2 linked regions of the Prochlorococcus marinus XMU1411 genome follow. The protein of the gene in region 1 interacts with the protein of each later gene in a pairwise test. Links are inferred from orthologs where the notes say so. Each region holds a gene or a part of one and is shown in the gene's direction. Other genes may lie near its edges. The genes, in order: HA145_RS02235 and mrdA.

Evidence for each region.
Region 2: the proteins of HA145_RS02235 (region 1) and mrdA interact in binary tests that used the Escherichia coli proteins (3 or more experiments, as listed by UniProt). The link is inferred for Prochlorococcus marinus XMU1411 from one-to-one orthologs.

Annotation. Positions count from the first base shown.
Region 1 is NZ_JAAORI010000003.1:90,390-102,539, reverse strand. The notes cover bases 3,709-6,640. They hold HA145_RS02235 (transglycosylase domain-containing protein), read left to right. Parts: upstream 3,709-4,255; coding sequence 4,256-6,025; downstream 6,026-6,640. Other genes in these bases: HA145_RS02230 (16S rRNA (cytosine(967)-C(5))-methyltransferase), read right to left, coding at 6,035-6,640; chlG (chlorophyll synthase ChlG), read left to right, coding at 3,709-4,254. Outside these bases: HA145_RS02270 (ABC transporter ATP-binding protein), read left to right, coding at 1-178; HA145_RS02265 (biotin--[acetyl-CoA-carboxylase] ligase), read right to left, coding at 181-930; HA145_RS02260 (DUF721 domain-containing protein), read left to right, coding at 1,006-1,491; bifunctional demethylmenaquinone methyltransferase/2-methoxy-6-polyprenyl-1,4-benzoquinol methylase UbiE, read right to left, coding at 1,497-2,198; imidazole glycerol phosphate synthase subunit HisF, read right to left, coding at 2,244-3,014; cytochrome b6f subunit PetP, read left to right, coding at 3,074-3,298; more of chlG, read left to right, coding at 3,307-3,708; more of HA145_RS02230, read right to left, coding at 6,641-7,351; HA145_RS02225 (hypothetical protein), read right to left, coding at 7,565-7,744; HA145_RS02220 (cryptochrome/photolyase family protein), read right to left, coding at 7,851-9,341; HA145_RS02215 (DUF2256 domain-containing protein), read right to left, coding at 9,338-9,469; HA145_RS02210 (TIGR03643 family protein), read right to left, coding at 9,473-9,709; HA145_RS02205 (thiol-disulfide oxidoreductase DCC family protein), read right to left, coding at 9,712-10,104; HA145_RS02200 (hypothetical protein), read right to left, coding at 10,283-10,486; tRNA (guanosine(18)-2'-O)-methyltransferase TrmH, read left to right, coding at 10,583-11,254; HA145_RS02190 (ABC transporter permease), read right to left, coding at 11,257-12,012. UniProt on the Escherichia coli protein: Cell wall formation. Synthesis of cross-linked peptidoglycan from the lipid intermediates.
Region 2 is NZ_JAAORI010000001.1:40,330-52,519, forward strand. What follows is about bases 4,488-7,459. They hold mrdA (penicillin-binding protein 2), read left to right. Parts: upstream 4,488-5,064; coding sequence 5,065-6,855; downstream 6,856-7,459. Other genes in these bases: HA145_RS00240 (hypothetical protein), read left to right, coding at 4,488-4,812; HA145_RS00245 (hypothetical protein), read left to right, coding at 4,915-5,052; HA145_RS00255 (NAD(P)H-dependent oxidoreductase), read right to left, coding at 6,880-7,404; HA145_RS00260 (diflavin flavoprotein), read right to left, coding at 7,422-7,459. Outside these bases: HA145_RS00220 (hypothetical protein), read right to left, coding at 314-631; HA145_RS00225 (hypothetical protein), read left to right, coding at 922-1,137; HA145_RS00230 (tetratricopeptide repeat-containing sulfotransferase family protein), read right to left, coding at 1,294-2,775; HA145_RS00235 (PD-(D/E)XK nuclease family protein), read left to right, coding at 3,412-4,125; more of HA145_RS00240, read left to right, coding at 4,204-4,487; more of HA145_RS00260, read right to left, coding at 7,460-9,224; HA145_RS00265 (2OG-Fe(II) oxygenase), read right to left, coding at 9,437-10,267; HA145_RS00270 (diflavin flavoprotein), read right to left, coding at 10,474-12,190. UniProt on the Escherichia coli protein: Catalyzes cross-linking of the peptidoglycan cell wall. Responsible for the determination of the rod shape of the cell. Is probably required for lateral peptidoglycan synthesis and maintenance of the correct diameter during lateral and centripetal growth.

The DNA of each region.
Region 1 (12,150 bases):
CGAACCTACTGGGGCATTAGATTCAAAAACAACTAAAGATGTATTAGATCTTTTTGACAAACTGCATGAGTCTGGAATAACTATAGTTTTAGTTACTCACGAAGATGAAGTTGCAAATCGCGCCAAAAAAATAGCCAAATTTAAGGATGGAAGAATAGTTGATTTAAAAGTTAATTAAATTCAAAATCTTTTAATTATCTTTAATTGAGTTTCATTTTCAATTCTTAAATGCCCATTCGAATCAATATCTTTAATTTTCCATATATTTGGACAATAACCACTAGGTAAAAAACTTTTAGTAAGAAACTTATTTGCAGATTTAATCACATATTCTTTTTTCTTGTTACATTCAATTGAATCATAAAAAGCTTTAAGAACTTTGGCTGTCCAATAATATTGATTAATATTCTTAGTTTGAAGAACTTTTGATAATGAAATACCTTCTGATGGGGTGTAATTTAAAACATTCATGCCAAGTCCTAATCTTACATAGATAATTTTTTTACCTCTTGTGATAACCCTTGGTAAAAATCCAATCAACTTTTTTGAACCAAAAAAAATATCATTTGGCCATTTCAAACAAACATTTATATTCTTTTGTCTAAGCATTTCACATAACTTAATACCTAAAGACAAATTAAATATTTGATATTCAAATTCTTTTGAAAATATTGGATAAGCTGCACTTAACCAAATCCCGCCTTTTGGAGAAACCCAAGTTTTTGAATTTTGGCCAACCCCTGAGAACTGTTCTCTTGCGATTATCGCTACTGGCTGGTTTTTCTTTGTTTCAGAATATTCAAGCAAGTTTGTTAGCTCATTTTCAGTACTTTTACATTTTATTTTGTAATGAAGATTCCAGGTTGGATATTGACCCTGAATTTTTTTTAAATAAAAAAGTGTCTTAGCTGCAGGTCCAATAACTTTCACAAATTCTTTATTAAAACAACGAGCATCTTTTTAAAGATTAGATTAACTTTAGTCTTAATAAGTAAATTTTACAAATTGGACAAAAAGTATTTGCCAATAGTGAATAGAAGGAATCCACATCCATTAAAAAATTGTCTTGATAATTTCAAAAAATCCTGCGGAGACTTAGATAAACTCTCTAAAATCAACGAAAACTGGAAGAACTTAATTGGCTTAGAACTATTTCAAGAATGTAAACCATTAAATATTGAAAAAAAAATACTTACTATTGCAGTAAATCATCCAGAGTGGCGCCAAGCTTTAATCTATAACAAGCATAAATTAAAAGAGAGAATCGAGAAAATTGGAATAACTTTGAATGAAATAAAAATAATACAAAATTATGAAATTAAAAGTAAAAATATCAAAGCTACTAATGCAAAGATAGTTTGGGCAAAGCATCCAAGCAGAATCAATCAAAATAATATGTGCATTTGCACTCTTTGTAATTCCCCTACTCCTGAGGGCGAAATCAAAAGGTGGGGAAAGTGTTCCTTTTGTTGGAGAAAAATAAAAAACTAAATTCTTTATTTAGTTAAAATTAGTATTCCCATTTGCCCCCCCAAAATAGTCCTATATTCAGCTTTTTTAAATCCAACTTCCTTAGCAATATTTATAAGCTCATTTTTCTTTGGAAAATTACTAATACTTTTTTCAATATATGCGTACTCTGGACCTAAATTAAAAAGCCTCGAAATGTTTACTACAATTAATTTCAAGTAAATTTTCTGAAAAATATTGGATAGTGAATTTCTTGTTGAGTGATTAAAATCCAAAAATCCTGCCCTTCCCTTATCCTTCAAAAGATCAAAAACTTTTTTTATTCCTTCTTCAACATTATTCAAGTTTCTAAGTCCATATGACATGCAAATCCCATCAAAATTTTTTGAATAATCATTAATTTCTAATACATCTTTAATTTCCCACTTAATAAATTTATTTTTTGTGAGCTCTGATTTTTTTTTTGCAATATTTAAAATATCCTCTGCACTGTCAATCCCAGTAATTGAACCCCTTGGACTAACTCTCTCAGAAATTAAGAATGCTAAATCTCCAGTTCCACAGCATAAATCAGCCCAATCTTCACCATTTAAAGGTTCCAATAAATTAACTAATTTCCTTTTCCATAATCTGTGCAGCCCAAAACTTAATAGATTATTTAAAAAGTCATATTTATAAGAAATTTTATTAAATATATTTTTGACTTCGGTAGTTTTTGTGAATTTCATTTTTAAATTTTTAACTTATATCTTTTTGGTATTAAATTAAATTTTTTATTCATATGGTCTAATTGGAAGTTTTTTTTCGAGGAGGAAAGTCTTTATTTCTTTTAAAGAAAGTTTCTTATCATGAAGTAATGATGCTAAAAGTGCGGCAGATGCCCTACCTTCATTGAAAACATCATAGATATCTTCTAAACAACCTGCTCCTCCAGAAGCAATCACTGGAATATTAACAATATTGGTAACAGATTCAGTCAGATCTAAATCATATCCATTCTGCGTGCCATCACCATCCATTGAAGTAAGCAAAATTTCCCCTGCGCCTAACTCCTCAACTTTCTTTGCCCAACTTAATACATCTATTCCAGTATTTTCTCTCCCACCTTTTACATATACCTCCCATTCATCAGTCTTATTAACTTTTCTTTTAGCATCAATTGCTATCACGATACATTGATTACCAAATTCTCTAGAACTTTTAGAAATTAAATCTGGATTTCTAACAGCAGAAGAATTCAAACTCACTTTGTCCGCTCCAGCTCTTAAAAGATCATTAATTGAAGACACAGAGTCTATTCCTCCCCCTACTGTAAATGGGATTTTTACTGATTTTGCGGTCCTAGAGACAAGGTCAACTAATGTATTTCTATTTTCTACACTAGCTCTAATATCTAAGAATACTAATTCATCTGCGCCCTCATCAGAATACCTACAAGCCAATTCAACAGGATCACCTGAGTCTCTCAAGTTAACAAAATTTACACCTTTAACGACTCTGCCATGGGCGACATCTAAACAAGGAATTAAACGAAGAGCTACCATTTTAGTAAAAATTGTCCAAATGCTGTTAATCTTGCATAATAGCTTCCATTTTACCTCTTATGGCTGAAACAAAATTATTACCCAAAATCGGTAGTAAAATCAAAATTAACATTAACAAAGTAAAAGATAGACTACCAGCTAAATTAATCGATCAAATATCCTCGAATCCTAAAGCCGTAATAACAGGCTATAAAATGACAGACGGCAGAAGTATTGGGATCACCGCAAAATTTCAGAATGGTGAGCAAAATTGGTTTTTCCCAGACGAAATTGAGAAAGGTTAAAGAGTACAGTGAATGATCCAAAACAACTATTAGGAATTAAGGGCGCCTCTGAAACATCAAGTATATGGAAACTCCGTATACAGTTAATGAAACCCATAACGTGGATCCCTTTGATATGGGGAGTTATTTGTGGAGCAGCTGCAAGTGGGAATTTTGAATGGACATTTAGTAATGTTTTAGCTTCATTAGCATGTATGTTGATGAGTGGACCACTTCTGGCTGGTTATACCCAAACCATAAATGATTTTTTTGATAAAGAAATTGATGCAATTAATGAACCAAATAGACCAATTCCTTCTGGAAAAATTTCAATTAAAGATGTAAAAATACAAATCTGGGTATTACTTATAGCGGGTTTAATAGTTGCTTTTCTATTAGATTTATATGCTAAGCACAGCTTCCCCTCCGTCTTACTTTTGGCATTAGGAGGTTCCTTTGTTAGTTATATATATTCTGCTCCACCACTCAAATTAAAACAGAATGGTTGGCTTGGAAATTATGCATTAGGAGCATCTTATATAGCTTTACCTTGGTGGGCAGGACAAGCCTTGTTTGGGAAATTAACTATCGTGACGGCGATACTAACACTTGCTTATAGCCTCTCAGGACTTGGAATTGCTGTTATTAATGATTTCAAAAGTGTTGAAGGAGACTCAAAGCTAGGCTTAAATTCTCTACCTGTAGTATTTGGAATTAAAAATGCAAGTAGAATAAGTGCAGGACTGATTGACATTTTTCAATTAGCAATGGTTGTAGTATTAGTTATTATTGGTCAACATTTAGCCTCTGTAATTTTGGTTTTATTGGTAATTCCACAAATTACATTTCAAGATATGTGGTTGCTAAGAGATCCTCTCAAGTTTGATGTCAAATATCAAGCAAGTGCCCAACCGTTCCTTATAACCGGAATGTTAGTTACAGCTTTAGCGATTGGACATAGTTTTTTAGTTGCTTAAGGTGCAAAAGATTAAATTCAAATCTTTTGTTTTAATAATTCCAATATTAATTTTTTCTGGAATATCTTTTTATTTTTTTAGTCTAATATTTAGTACGTTAAAATTTGACGTGTCTAAAAATAAAAAGTTTCGGGAAACCAAATATTCTTATGTAATATCATCTTCTGATAATAAGATACTAAGCAAATTAAGCCGCAAATTTGAAATAGATAATAGCTATCATAAAATTCCATTTTTTCTTAAACATTCTTTTATATCTTCTGAGGATAAAAGATTTTATAAACATAATGGAATAGATTTAAAAAGTATTTCACGTGCCCTCATTCAAAATATTAGAAGTGGTTATGTTAAAGAGGGAGGAAGTACAATTACCCAGCAAGTTGCTAGATTACTTTTTCTAAATAATGATTTAAGTTTTCAAAGAAAAATCAAAGAAATATTTATATCACTCATACTTGAATTTAGATATGACAAAAATCAAATTTTAAAATTATATTTAAATAATATTTATCTAGGATCAGGAGCCTACGGGGTAGACGAGGCTGCCCAAGTTTATTTTGGAAAATTTACAGAAGAATTGACATTATCAGAGATCGCATTAATTGCAGGATTAGCTCCCGCTCCATCAATTTATTCACCCTATCAAAATTTAGAACTTGCTATTAAAAATAGAAATAAAGTTCTTGAATCAATGTATGTTGATGGATATATTTCTCTAACAAATAAGAATAAGGCTATTAAAGAAAAAATAAAATTAAATTATCAAACATCTGATAATTTTTTAGATGATAAATTACTAATAAACTTTATTCTTCAGGAAACAGATAAAAGAGTTGGAAGTAAAAATGATTATAAGTTTTTAAGAATTAAATCTTCTATCAACAAAGATTGGCAAGAAAAAGGTCAAAAAATATCAAGATATGCAGGGCCTAAAGAACTTGAATTTGGTCTGTTATCTATCGAATCAAACACGGGACTAATCAGGACAATGATAACCAGCAAAAATCCATCAATTAATGAATACAATAGGGTGATTTCATCAATAAGGCCTTTAGGTTCTACTTTTAAAATAATTCCTTATGCTGCTGCATTAATAGAAGGAATAAAATTAAGCGATAAATTTGAAGACTTACCAATATGCTGGGAAAGTTATTGCCCAAAAAATTTTTCAGAAGACTATAGAGGTTCAATATCTTTGATTGAATCATTTAAAAGTTCATCAAATATCGTTCCAATATCAATAACAAAACAAATCGGCTTAAAAAATATTATTAATTTAGCGAATTCATTTGGACTAGGTTTCGAGCAAGAGTTTGAGGAATTCCCATCATTAGCTATTGGCTCCTACGGAGATAATCTTTTAAACATCACAAATGCATATTCTGCAATAAACAATAATGGGAAGATTCAAAACCCTGAAATTATAGAAAAAATAGAATCATTTAAAAAACAACCTATTTGGGAAAAAAAATCTATTTCGAAGAAAATATTAGATTTAACAATAAATAAGAAAATAAATAAACTTCTTGAAAAATCTGTAAAAGAAGGCACTTCAAAAGCAGCCTCTATAAAAGGAAAGAAAATATATGGGAAAACAGGAACATCTGATGGAAATAAAGATCTGTGGTTTATTGGTTCCATTGATAACCTTACAACAGGGATCTGGATAGGTTACGACGATAACAAGGAATCTGAATTATCTAGTGGAAATGCAGCTTATTTATGGAAGAAGTTCATATCTGAAATTTATAAAATTCCAATTAAAAAATAAATTATATTTTTAAGATTTATAAGAAATTATTGCAGAATAAAATCCATCACCAGGATAATCCAAGCTAGGTAAAATTTGCTTTTGGCTAACTAATTTTAAAGTTTTGTTTTTTTCAATAAATCTTTCAATTAATAGATTATTTTCATCGGGACAAATAGTACAAGTTGAATAAACTAAAGTGCCATCTTTTTTCAAAAGAGGAAAAATACTCTCCAAAAGTTTTTCCTGTAATAAAGTTAAAGATTTTATTTTTTCTTTACTTAAAGACCATCTAGAATCTGGATTCCTGGAAAGAGTTCCAATGCCTGAACATGGAGCATCTAATAAAATCTTATCAAAATAAGATATAAAATTAGGATTTAATTCAATCAGACTCTTAGCATCAGCCTTAAGGGTATTAACAGATTTCAAATTTAACCTTTCTAAATTTGATTGCAGTATTTTCAATCTTTTTGCTGATCTATCTACGGCAATGATTTCAGCACTATCATTTGTTAATTCTGCTAGGTGGGTAGACTTACTTCCTGGAGCTGCACAAGCATCTAAAATCTTTTCACCTTCTTTTGGATTTAATAGAGGTGCTATCCACTGAGAAGATCTATCTTGAATTGTCCAAAGTCCATTACTATATCCTGGTAAATTTTTTATAGATCTTGGATTAGATTTTAAAGTAATTCCATTATGTAAATCTTTAATAATTTCAGCATCAATTTTATTTTCATGAAGTATTTTCAAAAAGTTATCTAAGTTAGTTTTTAATGGGTTAATTCTCAAATCAATTGATGGTTTTTTATTAAATGCCTTAATGATATTTTCACCCTCGCTATTGCCGACCCATTTATAAAGATCCTTCACAAGCCATAATGGAAATGATTCAAGATATGAGATTCTTTCTTTACTATCAGAAGATAATTCTGGGAAAATTTTTTGTTCTAATTTTCTTGATGCATTTCTCAATATCGCATTTACAGTTCCCGCTAAACCATTTAAATCTGTTTTTTTAGCAACTTCTACAGTAGTAGAAATAGCAGCAGAAAATGGAATTTTATCCATTTTCAATAGTTGATATAAACCTATATGGAGAAGCCATCTTAACTTTGGAGGCTGCTTTTTATGAGTAATTTTTGATGTATGATCCGTCCAAAGATCAAGAAATTTTCTATACCTTATGCATCCAAAAGATAATTCCGTAATAAAAGCTATATCAAGAGGATTAAATTGATAATTTTTTAAGACCTTTTCAAGAGCATGATCAGAAAAATCACCAGAACTAACTTTTAATAAAATTTCCCAAGCTGCCTTTCTTTGTAAATATCCTATGCTCAAAATATAATTTATTTTTAAAGATAACTTTAATATACAAAAAATTCAAAAATTTAAACTACTTTTTCAATTGCAGTATTCAACCAAATAAAACCTAAGATAGAAATAAGTGAAAGATTAAATCCTAAAAAAAGAAAGATATTTAAAGAATGGATTCTTTCCCGAAAAAATATTTTTTTTTCTTCTTGATACTTCATTATTAAAATAAAAACTTAATCAGGATTTCAAACGGCAACCAATATTGATAGCTCCTACATCAATCATTCTGCCTAATTTGATTGCTATGGATTCCTCCAACCTTGTGAAATTAGATTGATGGGTAGTTATCCAATCTAATTCAGAAAAAGTGATAATACCTGTCGAATTACTTTTTAAAAAAAGTGTTCCAATTTCCATTAGACAAACCTAATATCTCCTAAACTATCATCCGTACTTAATATTTCGTCATAACATAATATTTTTTTAATTTTTTCAAAGACAACTGTAGATTATTAATCTTAATTTATTGAATATCTTTTAAAAATTTATCAGCCGTTTTTAGGTGATTATTTAATTTTTCCTCTGACATTTTATCGAGATTTCTCGTTAACATTGCCAGACGATATTGCTTTCTAAAAAAGCTTTCATTATCATTAATGAATTTCCAAAATAAGCCATCCCATATTTCACACCATGGGCCACTTTTAAAATTAGACATTTTTTTTACATAATTAGAGCTTGATATATATGGCTTTGTTGAAAAGATACCTCCATCACTAAACTGACTCATTCCGTAAACATTTGGGACCATAACCCAATCATAAGAATCAATAAACATTTCCATAAACCATTTATAAACTTGGTTGGGGTGAATTCTACATAGAAGCATAAAGTTTCCAACAATCATTAGCCGCTCAATATGATGACAATAACCAAATTTAATAATATTTTTTATAACAACGTCTACTGGTTCAATTCCTGTATTTCCTTGATAAAAAGATTTTGGAATTGGCTTATCTTCAAAATTCCAAAAATTACTATTTCGCATCTTTGTTCCGTACTTTTTATAGACGAGGCAAATAAATTCTCTCCATCCAATGATTTGACGAATAAAACCCTCTAAAGAGTTAATAGGAACATTATTATTTTTTGCGAAAAGTAATGCTTTATTCACTACTACATCTGGGGTTAATAAGCCGCTATTTAAAAGAGGAGAAAGTAAACTGTGCCATAAAAAAGAATTTTCTTTAGAAATAGCATCCTCATAATCTCCAAATAAGAAAAATCTATGTTTAAAAAAATCATTTAACCATTCATCTGCCTCTTCAAAATTAGTTGGATATAAAAAGTTATTACTTTCTCCAATAAACTCAATATCAACATTGGCTAATGACCTTTCTGCATTAACTACAAATTTATTTTTTTGTAATTTAGGTGTATCGGGTATATTTATTTTTTTTGGTAATTTTTTTCTATTCATTTCATCGAAACTCCATTTACCCCCTTCAGGTGTATCATCAGGATTAACTAATATCTTTTGGCTCTTTCTTTGATTCTCATAAAATCTCCCCATAAGAGGTTTTTTTTTATTTGTTGCAAATAAATCTTTTAAATCTTCACTGCTCATAAACATAGGAGAAGGCAAAATATTTAAAGCTAAATTATTACTTTCAACAAAATTATTAATCCTCTTCATTATTAAAAAATCATGAGGGTCAATGAGATTTATTTTCTGATATTTATTTTTAATAAATTCCGATAAGTAATCAACTGTAGAAAAATTATTCTTGTTTTCGATATATAAAACTTTAAAGCCAGATATTTCTAAATAATTTTTATAAGCAAGCATAGATGCTCTATGAAAAACTAACTTATTTTTATGGTTAATTAATTTATAAAATTTATCATTTCCAAAAAATAATGAGTCTTCCAAAATCAAAACTTCACAATTTATTTTTAAGATTGGGCTTTCTCTAAAAAGTTGATTCGGGAAAATAATTGATACTTGTTTCATCTTTGAGACTTCCTGTTACTGCATCTTTTTGAACAGTAGATAACATTATCCCAACAGTTTTTCCATTTTTTACGCCACTCGAACGGCCTATTGCAAACAGGACATGTTTTAGTAGTAAGATTTTTCAAAATTTATAATTTTCTTTTATGAGTAGATTTAAATCTAGTTGAATCTTTAAGCGCCATATGTTTTGTATTTCTTCCCGAAACTCTCTTTCTCCAGACTTTGAAGGATTTGGGTTTAAGATTTTGACGCATAATTTTTATCGCATCTTCCTCTTTTAAACCAAATTGATACTCGATAGCTTCAAAGGGTGTTCTATCTTCCCAACACATTTCTATTATTCTGTCTATGTCGATACTTTCCATATTTATTGTTCACATTGTGAGGTACAAAGTTTTTCTATATCTGATCTACCTGTAATTTGAAGTCTATATTTTGCCCAATATCTATAAACCAGTCTCAATAATGGAGAAAAGAGATTAATCTTCAAGGGATAATAAACCCAACCTAAACCAACTAATTCATAAGAATATGCAAGTACATCTAGTCCCTTAATAATTTCACCATTTTCCATAATCCCATGCAGGTTTGACATAGCTTCTGAGTATGAGATGTCGTTAAAAAGAGTTTGATCATAATCCTTACTATTAATATCTATAAATGCAATTTGATTTAAGATATCTCTTTTTTTTAGAAAATTTGTTTCTCTCAAACAAAGTGGACAACCACCATCGAATAAAAAGGTTAATTTATTTTTCATATTTTTATTCAAATATAGAAATTAAATAACTTTTTTGTGGAATAAAAAATTTTTTTTTAGAGTATAAGCTTTATAAAGCCTTTATAATTGCCAGTTCTAATTTGGTGAAATTATATTATCTTATAGATTAATAAGCCATTGACTAAGGGATACATCAATGGTTTAAAACTATTTATTATCATTCATCTAGAAGATGAACTCCCTCTCCTACGTCAGGGGTAAATTTACAATATTTTTCAAAAATAAGTCCAACACCTCTCATTTTTTCTCCTAATTCATCGTTAAATTTATTCCATTCTTCAGATTCACGCTCAGGTAAATCCCACCCTTGTTTTTCTACCATACTTGTTATTACTGTATAGTCCCATTCTATGTATGCCATTGAGTTAATTCAAACTACCAAAATATTATAAACCAAGAGATTTAATAGGTAATCAATATTTTTTGAATATAATTTAAAAGTGTGAAAAAATTATAAATGTCAATTTTACCAAGAAGATTTGAACGAATCAAAAGTGTTTTAGATTGCAGAATGAAAAACTTGACTGTTTTAGTTGAGGATGTAAATAAACCACATAATTTATCTGCGATATTAAGGACATGTGATGCCGCAGGAGTTTTCGAAGCAAATTTTATTAGTAAAACGAATGCCGTTAAGACTTTTAATAGTACTGCTCAAGGAAGTCAAAAATGGGTAAAACTGAATAATCATGAAAACACTATCACGGCAATATCTTCTTTAAAAAATAAGGGTTTTAAATTATATGGAACGACTCTTAATAGCGAATCAGTAGATTATAGAAATTTTGATTATTCTCAAAACACATGTTTTGTTTTAGGCGCAGAAAAATGGGGGCTAAGTAATGAACTTATATCAATGGTTGATCAATCAATTTTTATACCTATGAGAGGTATGGTTCAATCTCTGAATGTTTCTGTTGCTGCTTCCATATTATTATTTGAAGCTATTCGCCAAAGAAAAAATAAAGGTATATTACCCGCTAATGGAGAAGGGTTAAATATAGATGAATATCAAAAAACACTTTTTGAATGGTGTTACCCAGAATTAGCTGCGGTGTATAAAAAATCAGCTAAAGAATATCCAAAGTTGAATGATCAAGGAGAACTTGATCCAATTACAGATAACTAAATTTAATCAGAATTTTGACTATCAAAAATTTCTTCAAGATCCTCTCCTATAAAAGAAAGACCTAAAACTAAAAAAAACATTGCCAAACCTGGGAACAAAGCCGTCCACCATATACCTGTAGGTAAAGCGGCAAGAGCAAGATTCAAATCACTTCCCCACTCTGGGACATCTGCAGGAACACCAAGACCTAAAAATCCTAAACTTCCTAATACCAAGACAGCATCCGCAGCATTTAGGGTAAGCAAAATAGGCAAGGGTGTTATTACATTTGGGAGAATATATTTAAAAATAATTGTTTTAACATCAGCTCCTGAAACTTGAGCTGCCTCCACATAAGTTTCTGATTTAACCAATATTGTCTGATTTCTGATTAATCTAAAATATTGAGGAGAGTAAACAATACACAATGCCAAAGATGCGTTAAGGATACCCTTACCCAATACAAAAGCAACAACAACTGAAAGCAAAATTACAGGTATTGAAAAAATAGTATCCATTATAAGTGATAAAGATTTATCAAAAAAACCACCAAAATAACCACTTAATAATCCTAATGGCAAACCCAAACTTAATGAAAAAAGAATAGCTAAGAAAACAACTTCTATCGCTAAAGATGATCCTTGCAAAGTTCTTAAGCAAACATCTCTTCCTAATCTGTCTGTGCCACAGAAATGATTAAGCGAAGGAGGTGCAAAGATATCATTGCTTAACATTGAAAATGAATAACCAAAAAAATTATTGGCCTCTAAAAATTTCATTATTAAAACAACAAGAAGATAAAAAAATACAATTAAAAATCCAGCTTTTCTGATATTTGTGCCGACACGATTGATTGAGTTAATATCCAAAATCTTTTTTAGAGATATGACTGAAATATACCCAATTCTTAAAAAAAA
Region 2 (12,190 bases), on another replicon or contig:
GTTGAATACTTAAATATTCTGTCAATTAATAATGATATCTCTACAAAAATTTATCAAACTGCCAATATCCTTTAGATTGCCCGCTATGACTGGGTTACACGTGAAGAAATCTGTCTTTTTCTTCCCTTAAATCAACTGATATGACTATGTTTTTTATTAATCTTTTAGTAGGTTTTATTGAGTTGGAATGAAAAGTAGGTTATCAACAAATCTTAGTCTAGAAAAATTGGTTAAACATAGGTTTTACATATAAGTAAAAATCTATCTCTATAGAGAACTCATAGAGTTTGAAAATCCTCTACATCTTAAAAAATTAATTGTTTATTTTTTTAATTTTTTCTAAATTCCATTTATCAAATATTAATTTCATTTCTTTTTCGTAGTATTTTACTTTCTTTGAAAAAGGTAATTTTTGAATAATTATCCCAAAGGGGAATTTAAAAAAAGAAGAAACATAAACAAAATAAAACTCGACAAATGAAGGTTTTGGTGGGAGAGGTAAATTTTTTATATATGCCCAATCAATGCATGGTTTTAGTTGCTTATCACTAGCAGTAATATTTTTTCTACATCTCCAGTAAGAGAATAGATAAATTCCTATAAAAATCGGTAGTGGAAGAAGTCGCAACATTAAATATCAAAGATAATTTTTCCCCTCATTGATTCATATTAAAGTGATAGTTAAGTTTTTATGAAAATTCCTGATGATAAACCAAAGCAAAAACTTAACTTATTAAAAATTAAATAAGAGGGCATTTGTTTGCCCTCTTCGAGTCTTATGCACCTCGCTGTCCACAAAGTCGATGAAGTGCTTTTGACTCCTGAATTATTCCTACTCCTACTCAATAGAAAAAGATAGTCGTACAAACCACAAAGCACTTCTACTCGGGTAATAATACTCTATGAATTTCAAGTTAATAGGTGGACAATATAGATATAGATCTAGGAGGTCTTATGAAACTATTCAATCAATTTAACATTCTTCCAAGATACTTAACTGCGTTTAATTATGCAGGGTTAAATCTTAACGAGACTCCAAAAGAACTTGAGAAATGTACCCCTGAGTTTCAAAACTTTTGGGATAAAGAATGTAGGGAACATCCAACAAATCAAAATTGTCTAATTTACTGTGACTGAGGTTTTAATTTTTAGTCTTTATTAAATAAACTTTTGCTAACAAAAAGTTTCATAATAGAGGTCAAAAATAATCTCTAAAGATAACTTTTAAGCAGTTTGTTAAAGAATTTAATAAAAATTTTAAGATATAAAAAATCGCAGTTTTTTATTAATTATTTAAAAAGGTAAGTTTCGATATTTTTCAGATTGGGTGAGTATTTCTATACAAGGTTTCATTATATCTTTATAGTTTTTCCACCCACCGATTGATTTTGAATTGATGGGGGATCTCACTTGAACTTTGCTTGCTGTAAATATTTCGCGTGGATTTAAATGTGGAGACAGATATGCATCGCTCCACTCCCAACCTAACCAAGAGATTAAAGATTTAATTTCTTGGTTAGGATTACAAACTAAGGAGTCATAATTTAAGTCATATATTTTTGATCTAAATCTACTTTTATAATTGCTCATTATTTCTTCTTGTTTTAAATAAATAATTGCACAATCCATCAAAGAAGAGGAATATTCATTTCCCTGTGTAAAATGAGCACGATAAATTGAGAGAATATTATCTAAGGGATTTCGATAACAATGAATAATTTTTGAGTTCGGTATTTTTTTTGCAATAATACCTGCGTATAAAAAATTATATAAATTTTTATTAGTTGTTTTATTTGATTGTTTCTTAAGATCTCTGATTTTCTCCCAATATCTTTCAGCCAGATTTAACTTTTGGTTGCTTTTTTTATAATCCAAAAATGATTTTTCTAAGATCTCACTTTCACCTAAATCATCGATATCAGGGTTCATACTTAGAATTGATTCCAATAATGTAGAACCACTTCTTGGCATTCCCACAATAAAAATACTTTCATGAGATTTTATATATTCTTTTTGATTGATTGCTTGTTTATTAGATTCAATAAGTAATGCTTTAGATTTATTAATAAGAGCATCACAGTTGGATGGATGAAGGGTAAGTTTTAATTGATTTGCTAACTGAAGGAATTTAGAGCTATCTTCGTAATTTTTTTCTTTGTGAAGAATATTTGCTCTAGCAAAGTAAATATTAATTTGATCTTCTTTTGTCTTGAGATTTAAAATACTTTCATTAAATAGCTGATTTTTCCAGTTCTTATTTTCACTAGAGTATTTAAGTGAGGATAGTAAATAGTATGCTTCTGTATAATTAGGATTGAGTTTAATTACTTTGCTGTATGATAATTCTGCTTCCTTTAATTTTCCAAGATTAGATAAAGCATGTCCAAGGTTAAAATATGCTTTTACGTAATTAGGATTTAGTTCAATTGCTTTTCGGTATAGTAATTCTGCTTCCTTTAATTTTCCACGGGTAGACATTAGATGTCCAAGATTGTAATGTACTTCCGCATGTTTAGGATTAAGTTCAATTGCTTTTCGGTATAGTAATTCTGCTTCTTTTAGTTTGCCAAGATCAGACAATATAACTCCATAATTAGAAAAAACTAAGTGATTTTTAAAACCTTGATCTATAAAAGATTTATAGTATTTTGCTGCTTCTGAAATATTACCTTTTGAGTGAAAATAAAATGCTTTATTTATTATTTGCTCTTGAGAGGCTTTACTTTTCTTCTTGCCTGTTTTTTTAGATTTATACTCCTCTCCAAAACCTTTCATTATCAAGTTACATATTGAAATTTATTAATTATTATAATGTTTGTTGAATCTGTGAGATACATTTCTACCTTAATACTTTAATTCCATTTATTTTGCATTTTGAGTAATTACTTCTATAAACCTTCTAAGTAATTATTTATAAATATACTATATTTTCTTTTGATTAGAAGAGTTTTTCTATTGATTTATTAATTAAATATTTAATGTCAGATGAATAAAGATTGCGTTAGATATAATCTACCGAATATAGATATTTAGAATTAAAAATTTTTTTTAAATCGATTTTTTTAAATAGAATTACGTATTTATTGTATTAATATTCAGAATCTTAAAGTAAATTTAAAATAAGTAATATTTTAGTTTTACTTATAAACTATTCAAAAAATGAATCATTTTTTTGAGCGTGACTATAAAAATTCTTGTAATTAATCTTCGAGTACCTACAATATATCTTAGAGGTATTTTTATTTCTAAAATTTAAGCTTACAGCATTTTTATCTTATGTTTTTGCACAAAATTTTCTCCTTTTTAATACGAGATTAGAGCAATGAAAATATTAGTTGATAGTAATTTATCAAATCTTTTAAAATTTTTGAATTAAATTCATAAGAAATTTTTATATTAGATTTAAATGTAATGAGTGAGATTATTAAATTAAGTCGTACTACTGTTGAGAAATATCTTAATTGTCCAAGATGTTGTGTACTTGATAAAAAATTTAAAATAAAACCACCATCATTACCTTTTACTCTAAATATAGCTGTAGATAATTTATGTAAAAATGAATTTGACTATTATAGAGAAATACAGAAACCGCATCCTTTATTTGATAAATATGGCATTGATGCTATTCCTTTTAAACATAAAAATTTAGAAATTTGGAGAAGTAATTTTCAAGGCATTAGATTTAAATGTATCGAAAATAATTATGATTTTGGAGGAGCAATAGACGATATTTGGCAGAAAAAAAATGGTGACCTTATTCTTGTTGATGTAAAAGCGACATCTAGAAATAACTTTGATTGGTCCGAGACTTTTAATAAATACGAATATGCAAAAGCTTATAAGAGGCAATTGGAAATGTATCAGTGGCTATTTAAAAAAAATGGTTTTCAAGTCGCTAATGAAGCTTATCTTCTGTATTTTAATGGAAAAAAAAATGAAGAGTTTTTTAATAATCAACTGAATTTTGACGTACATTTAATTAGGTTAGATTGTTCTACATCATGGGTTGAGTCTAAGATAATTGACACTGTAAATTTATTACGTTCGAATCATTTCCCAAAACCTTCAATAAATTGCGAATACTGCAATTATTTAAAAAAGCGTTGGCAATTATCAATGACTTAATACTCATAAAATTTGTTCATATTGATGGAAAAATATTTAATAAAAGATAATCTTTAAATAGATTATTAATAAAGACTTTTGATAGAATCGACAAAATCTGAAAGAACGCTTACTAAGCATCTTCAGCAAGATATAGTAAAAATATCTGGAAAAACAATTTTTATAAATCCTTTTTTGTATTGGAGAAGGTTTGACGACAATACCAATAGATGGCTAAGAGAACCAGGTCAAATGTCAGAGGACCAAATTCAACCTAATAGGAATCGTTTTTATCCAGAAATAGATTGGGTTGATTTAAGTCATGAACAAAAGCTTATAAAAGATGCCACAGTCGAGATGTTTTTAAAAACTCTTGAATTAATAAGTACATTTCATCCCTACCTTAGTTCAGGGCAGCTATTGGAAGTTGAAAGAAAAATGGCAGTTACAAAAAAGATTCCTTTTGAAAAGTGGGTTACAAAATCCTTTGCCAAAAAAGCAAGATTATTAGAAAATGAAAAAAGAAAATTCCAAAGAGAAAGGTTTTTTAGTAATTGGAGGGAATGGTTTAGTCTTGAAAATACCCAACAAGCTATTTTGCCATTAATAGTTACGATATTTATTTCATCATTTATTGGCTGGTCTTTAGGAATATCGAAAAATAGTTGTAATCCTTATTTTGAACAAAGCTTAGATCAGTTAAATTAAAATATTTAATATTTTTTAGTATTCAACTTAATATTATTTTGAAAAAATAATAATATTCATTTATGATTGTATTAACTGGAATAAAAAATTATTTAATATTGTATGAGTCAAAACTTCTCTTCAAATAATAATGAGAATAATGATTCCTCTCACCAAGAGAGTGACTATGAAAATTTGATTAAAAGACTAAAAGAGATAAGCACCAATATTTCTTTATTGGAAAAAAAAATATTGAGATAAATTTTTAATTTTTTGATAAAAAGTAATTCTAATAAAAAACTTATTTCATTCAAGAGACAACCTTTAGTCTTACTTATTCTTTCTTCTTTTACTTTCTTCTTGATTTTATTAAGGTTAATTTTTTTACAACTATTAAATTATGAATCCTTTAAGAAAATGTCAGATGAGAATAGGATTAGATTAATTGCATCACCACCAATACGTGGAAGAATACTTGATAAAAGTGGTAATGTCTTAGCAGATAGTAGAATTCAATACTCTTTAATAATAAAGCCTCAATCTTTAGACGTAAGCAATTGGCAAAAACATAAATTAATTCTTTCTGAATTATTAAATATTGATAGAGATTTCATTCAAAAAAAATATTTAGATGGTTTACGAAATAAGAAACTTTCAGTAAATATAATTGAGGATTTAAATATTGATCAATTAATAAAATATAAAGAAAACGAAAATATTGTATCAAGTTTTGAAATTGCGACGAAATTAATTAGAAATTACCCTTATAAATCTGTTGCTGCTCACGTAATTGGCTATACTCAGCCAATAAATAAGTCAGAATATAAATTTTTATCTAATAAGGGTTATAAATTAAATGATCTAATTGGGAGAACTGGAATTGAATATGTTTATGAAGACTTAATAAGAGGTGAATGGGGCGGAGAGATGATTGAAGTAAATTCTTTAGGTAACTTTCAGAAATCTTTAGGAACAAAACCCTCATTACAAGGAAATGATATTAAATTGACAATTGACATAAACCTGCAATTAGTTGCTGAGGAAGTTCTTAAAGATAAAAAAGCTGGAGCGATAATAGTAATGGACCCAAGGGATGGTGCGATAAGAGCAATGGCAAGTAAGCCTACTTTTGATTTAAATTTTTTCTCAAAAGATTTTAAGCCTCAAGCAGAATACGATAAGATATTTAATTCCCCTGAAAAACCTCTTTTTAATAGAGCTTTAAATGCTTATGATCCAGGAAGTGTTTGGAAAATTGTAACGGCCTTAGCTGGCTTGGAAAGTGGGAAATTTCCGATTGATACTATGCTAGATACAAAACCATGTATAACTTATGGAAATCAATGTTTTAGAGAGCACAATGATTTAGGTTTTGGAGTTATAGGTTATGAAGATGCTTTAAGAGTTTCTAGTAATACATTCTTTTATCAAATTGGATATGGAGTAGGAGTCGATGAAATTTATGAGGTATCAAGAAAGCTTGGTTTTAATGCTTTATCTGGGATTGAAATTTCAGAACAAGAAAATATAGGATTAGTCGCTAGTAGTGAATGGGCTAAACAAGGTCGAGGATGGGGTGAACCAGGAAGAACTCCTTGGCTTCCAGAAGATATTGCGAGTATGTCGATTGGACAATTTGTCGTTCAAGTTACTCCTATTCAAATAGCGAAAGCATATGCTGCAATTGCTAATGGAGGCTATCTAGTTACTCCTCATTTAGTTGAAAAAGATGAAGAATATCTTTCAGATAAAAAACAAATTAAAATTGAAATTGATTCGAATAATATTCAGCTGATAAGAAGTGGTCTGAGGAAAGTAGTAGAGTCTGGTACAGGAGTATCAATTAATTATGGAGTTTCAAATTTACCTCCAGTTTCAGGCAAAACTGGAACAGCTGAAGATGGTGAAGGCGGCTCTGATCATGCTTGGTTTGTTTGCTTTACTCCTTCTCAAAAGAGTGAATTGTTGATAGTTGCATTCGCACAAAATACTCCTGGTGGGGGGTCTGTTCATGCACTTCCTATGGCTAGAAAAATTTTAAAAGTTTGGAATGAAAAAGAATGATACTAATTCCTAACTTATAGAAGTTTATATGTTTATTTTTTTCATTTGTAACAGTCTTTTGATGATGTCCTCAATACTTTTAGTATCTACTGGTTTGCTATATGAGGATAAAAGTTGTCTGCCTAATACTTGACTCCCTAAATGAACTAATTGAATACGTAATGAGGTAAGCAGTTCTAATCCTATACCACCAGAAAATGTTGCAATCGCAATTGGTTGACCATTAAATAAATTTCTAAAGTCATCTCCCGAAATAGAAAGCCATGCTATGAAGTTAGATAGAATGGGAGGGATGGATCCATTATATTCAGGAGCACAAATAACCCATTTTTCTGTTGAGAAAAGCTTTTTTTTAATAGAAACTATTACATCTGGAATATTATCTTTAGTGTGAATTCGTGGATTAAATAGTGGAATATCAAGAGTGGTAAGATCTAATATTTCTGAACTTATTTTGAGTTCATGACTTTTTTCAAGAAACTTCTCGGAAAGTTCTAGATTTTTTCCACAACTAGCCGAAATTATTATTAGATCTTTTGATTGATTCATAAATTAGATAAATAAGGTTAATAGTTTGCACCCGTTTTGCGATGATGCACAGCTGTTAGAATATCGGACTTTAGTATATTACCGTGTAGTACTTCAGCGTATATTACCCAATGATCTCCACATTCCATTCTTTCTTTCACTGAAGCATCTAACCATGCTAAAGATTCTGGAATAATTATCTGTTCATTAGGAGTCAATTCAATATCTAAACCTTTAAATCTGTCTTCTCCTGGTGCAAATGGTTTTGTGAATCTTTTCAAAGGCTCTTTGTAATCTTTTTCACTTAAAATATTTAAAGCAAATAAATCTCCAATTTGAAGAAGAGATTCTACCGATCTATCTTTTGCTACCGCAATACTTAACCCTGGTGGAGAAAAACTTGCTTGACTAACCCAAGATGCAAGCATAGCGCCTTTTATATTATTCTCATTTTTTCCTTTAGAGGCAGTTAGCACACAAAGTGAACCAATTATTCTTCCAAGAGCTTGCAATTTTGGATCTGTTTTGCTAGAAATCATTCCCGTATCTGTTTTTCTAGTTTTTATCTTTGTTTGCTTTATAATTTTTCTCCCAAAATGAGTTCCTATCTCTTCTAATTCTTTAATCTTTGGTTTGTCTGGGCTAAATTTAATTCTTATGGGATCAAAACTAAACTTAAAACCACCGTCTTTTAATTTTGATTCAAGTAGATCTATTGCTTCACCGCTCCAGCCAAAGCTACCAAAAATCCCAACAGGTTTATCTCTGTTACCCTCTGATAATAATGTTCCTAGGGCGCTGACTATAGGAGTTGGAGCATGACCTCCGAGTGTGGGCGAACCGATTAAATATCCATCCGCATTTTGTATAGATTTTATTAGAACATCATTAGGTGTAAACTCACAATTAATACTTTGAACTTCAACCGAAGTTCTATTTATTCCTTTAGCCAATGCATCTCCTATAGAGGCTGTATTCCCATATGCACTTGCATAAATCAAAGCGATTCTAGGATTGTTAGTTGAGAGATTTTCACCCCATCTGATGTAGTCATTAAGAAAGCTTTTTAAGCTATATTCAATAGCGGGTCCATGTAATGGTGCAATAGTTTTTATTTCATATTCAGCAATTTTTTCAGTGATTGTTACCACTTGGTTGGACATGGGTGCCATTAGACAATCATAAAAGTGTTTCCGATCAATTTCTGTACTAACTCGATTTGTCTCAGACCAATATTCAGCTGCAATGTGCGCAGAGAAAAATTTTTCACTTATAAGTATTTCTTGATTCCGTTCATAGACTATTAGTCCTCCTGGCCATCGTGCGGTTGGAATAGGAATTAATTCAAGTAAAATATTATCTAATTCTAATTTCAGTTCTTTTTTTATAATGTTTATTTTGGGTAATTGAATATCAATATTATTTTTTAAATTGGGGTTCTTTTGATTCCAAAGCTCGTTAATAAGTTTAAAGCCAGGATTTGAGCAAGTGATAGTTAGGTTTTGAAATCTTGCACTGATGTTTTTTATAGTTTCTATTACTTGGGGATTAATATGACCAGAAATGATATTAATTTTTTGAAATTTAAATTGATTAAATAAATCGCATATTTTTTTGTTAAATGCATCTAAATTTTGTTTTTCAGGTGGATGAATAATAAATAGATCATCTTTACTTCTAATTAAAAAAGTATTAAAAGAGGTCCCTTTTTCAAGATTAAATTCAAGCTCAAATCTTTCTTTATTTTGATCTAAAAATCTGATACAAGTAATATTTTCAGTAATTTCAAATTCTAATAAGTTTTGATTTTGAGAGATTAAGCTTGTATTAATAACTGACATTTTCAAAGATTTATTTTTTAGTACAAAACATAACTTTCCAGCTCATTATCGAAATAGATATGTTTTTTAAGTGACTTTCAATTTTCGAATCAAACATTATATGTTCTAAGTTATATTGTTTTCAGTAGATTATAATCATATAGTTTAGTTACCGCTGTTATTCGTCTGTTTTAATTACGCAAAAATTTTTTGTCAAATGCGATTCTTTCTCTTTAATCACTTTTTTTATGGTAATTAGTTGAAATAGATTTTCCAGATATTGTGAATATGAACTTCTTTACGGATGTTCTAATATATGAATTTAATTGCAGATAAGTTCCTTTAAATAATTCTTTCTTGAATCCACGAAAAGTTGTTGAGTGATAATATTTTTTACCTGATGGAGAATTTATTGAAAAGTAATAATTACTTATACATTTTCTTCTTTTTGTTTTCGACAGGATTTTTTTGACTCCATGTATTGATTTATTATCAGTTCTCATTATGAGCAATCTATTAAACTTGCACTTTATTATCTCTTCTTTATTTTTAATCCCATCAGGATAAAGGACTAATTCACCTCCATCTTTTTTCGGAATCCAGTCTTGATTGACGTAATAAAGTAGATTTAATCTTCTGAAGTTTTTTAAATTTCTATCATGAGAATTGTCAATATGAGGGTTAAGGTAACATCCTTTGCTCATGCTTGATATCCCTCCTGCATAAAGTTCTGGATCACCTATTAAATCTTTAATATTTGTAATTTGACCAATTATTTTTATTATGCTTTCTTCTTGAAATGAATATAAGCATTCTTGGACTAATTTTTGTCTATCAGAAAAATTTACACCGACATATTTATTCTCTGATGGCCCATTTAAATGATTCAGTTCTTTCTCTTCTGGAAAGTCAAAATGTAATTTCGATGCGATTTCGTTTGGTAATAAGTTATCGATTATTAGATGGTTTATTGAACCTGATTGTTCATATTTTTTTGTTAAAAAATTTATTCCTATTTCATTAAGTCTTTTTTTTATCAGTTCAGAAATTTCTTGCCTATCCAAAATTCTTAAAATTCTTAAATAAGGTTAAGTGGTAAAATAATTTTTTTCAAATTATACAGATAATAATAACACTGTTTTTCTGACTCATGCTGGGATAATTTTTAATATTGAAAATATCACTTCATAATTGGAATTTATATTTTGCAGTTTATAATTTGCGTAATCCATTAATATTATAAATTCCTTTTAATATCTTTCTTGAGCAGTTAATAATGATTTGCAACTTTCCTGTGATGAACTGCCGTTTTACAAGATAGGTCTGAAACGTTTCCATTTTCAACAATACCGTAAATTATCCAGTGATCTGGAGTTTCTAATCGGGAGTTGACTCGACAATCTAAAAATGCAAGAGAATCTGAAAGAACTGGTCCTCCTTCTGCAATGTTATTTATTACATCTATATCAGCAAATCTATCGGCTCCAGGCGCAAACCTCTTTAAAAAGTGCCTAAACATTTTTTGGTAGTTATCTTCTCGTAAAACATTCACAACAAAACCTTTCCCAACTTGCATATAAGATTCAATGGCTCTATCTTTTGCTACTGCTACCGTAATACCTGGTGGAGAAAAACTTGCTTGACTAACCCAACTGGCGACCATTGCACTTTGTCGAAACGTGGAACCTTCTCCCTGGCTAGCTGTAACTACATATAATCCTCCACTTAATCTACCTAAAGCTTTATCTAAATTTGAATCGACGCTTTTCATTGAGGCAATATTTTTCTTTTTATTGATCAATTGACCCAAGTCAGTACCTGCCTCTTCGAATTGTTGATAAACAATTGGATCTGGAATATTTTTAACCCTTAGAGGCGAAAAGGCTTCTTTCTGGCCCAGTTCTCTTAATTTACTTGCTAAAGAATCTATTGGCTCATCATTTCCTCCGAATGCATCATAAACAGCAGTAAATTGTTTAGGCTTCAATGCGGCAAACAAAGTGCCAAGAGATTCTTTTAATTCATTATCTGAATCAACTGGCCATGTGGGAATTACCACTGCTTTTGATTCAGAAATTAAACCTGTTAATTCCTGAGGATCAGAAGATCTTAAATCAATTAATTGTACTTGTGCATCTGCCTTACTTATTCCATGAGAAATAGCCTGGCTTAGTCGATCACAATATCCATAGTCACTTATGTAGCAAACAGCTACAAATTCGTTTCCCTTACTTTTATTACTGCTCCATTCTAGATATTTTCCTTTCCAAAAATTGACTTGATTATGAAGTAAAGGTCCATGACCTACGGCTATTGTTTTTAATTCAGGTAGCTTATCTATTCTTTTAATTGCCTGAATAACGCTTCTAGCGTTTGGACCCATTAGACAATCGTAATAAAAACGAAAATCATCATAAATTTCTTTTTGGTCAGTGTCATAAAATTCATCAGAACAATAGTGGAGTCCAAATGCATCGCATGTATAGAGAACATGAGTGCTGTGGTCATATGAAAAAATTGTATCTGGCCAATGTAAATTTGGTGCGCTTATAAATTCAATATTATGTTCTAAACCGCTATTAGGATTGGTCCCCAGATTTAAAAACTCTCCACTTTTGACTTCTAGACGATTAAAGGGAATATGTATTTGGTCTTCAATGAATTTAAGGGCTAATTTTGATCCTACTATTGTGATATCTTTGTTTAATTTCAAAAGATTACCTATTAAACCAGAATGATCAGGTTCTGTATGGCTTGTAATTAGATAATCAATTTCTTGTGGATTTACTTTTTTAAGTAATTCTTCAAACCATAATTCTTCGAACTTTGCGTGACTAGTATCAATAATTGCTAGTTTTTCACCTTTAATAATGAAACTATTGTAAGTAGTTCCATTTCTTAATCCAAATTCAATATCAAATCTACTGCGATCCCAATCCAAAGATCTTATGGCACATGAATCATCAGCAAAGTTTTGAGATTGAATT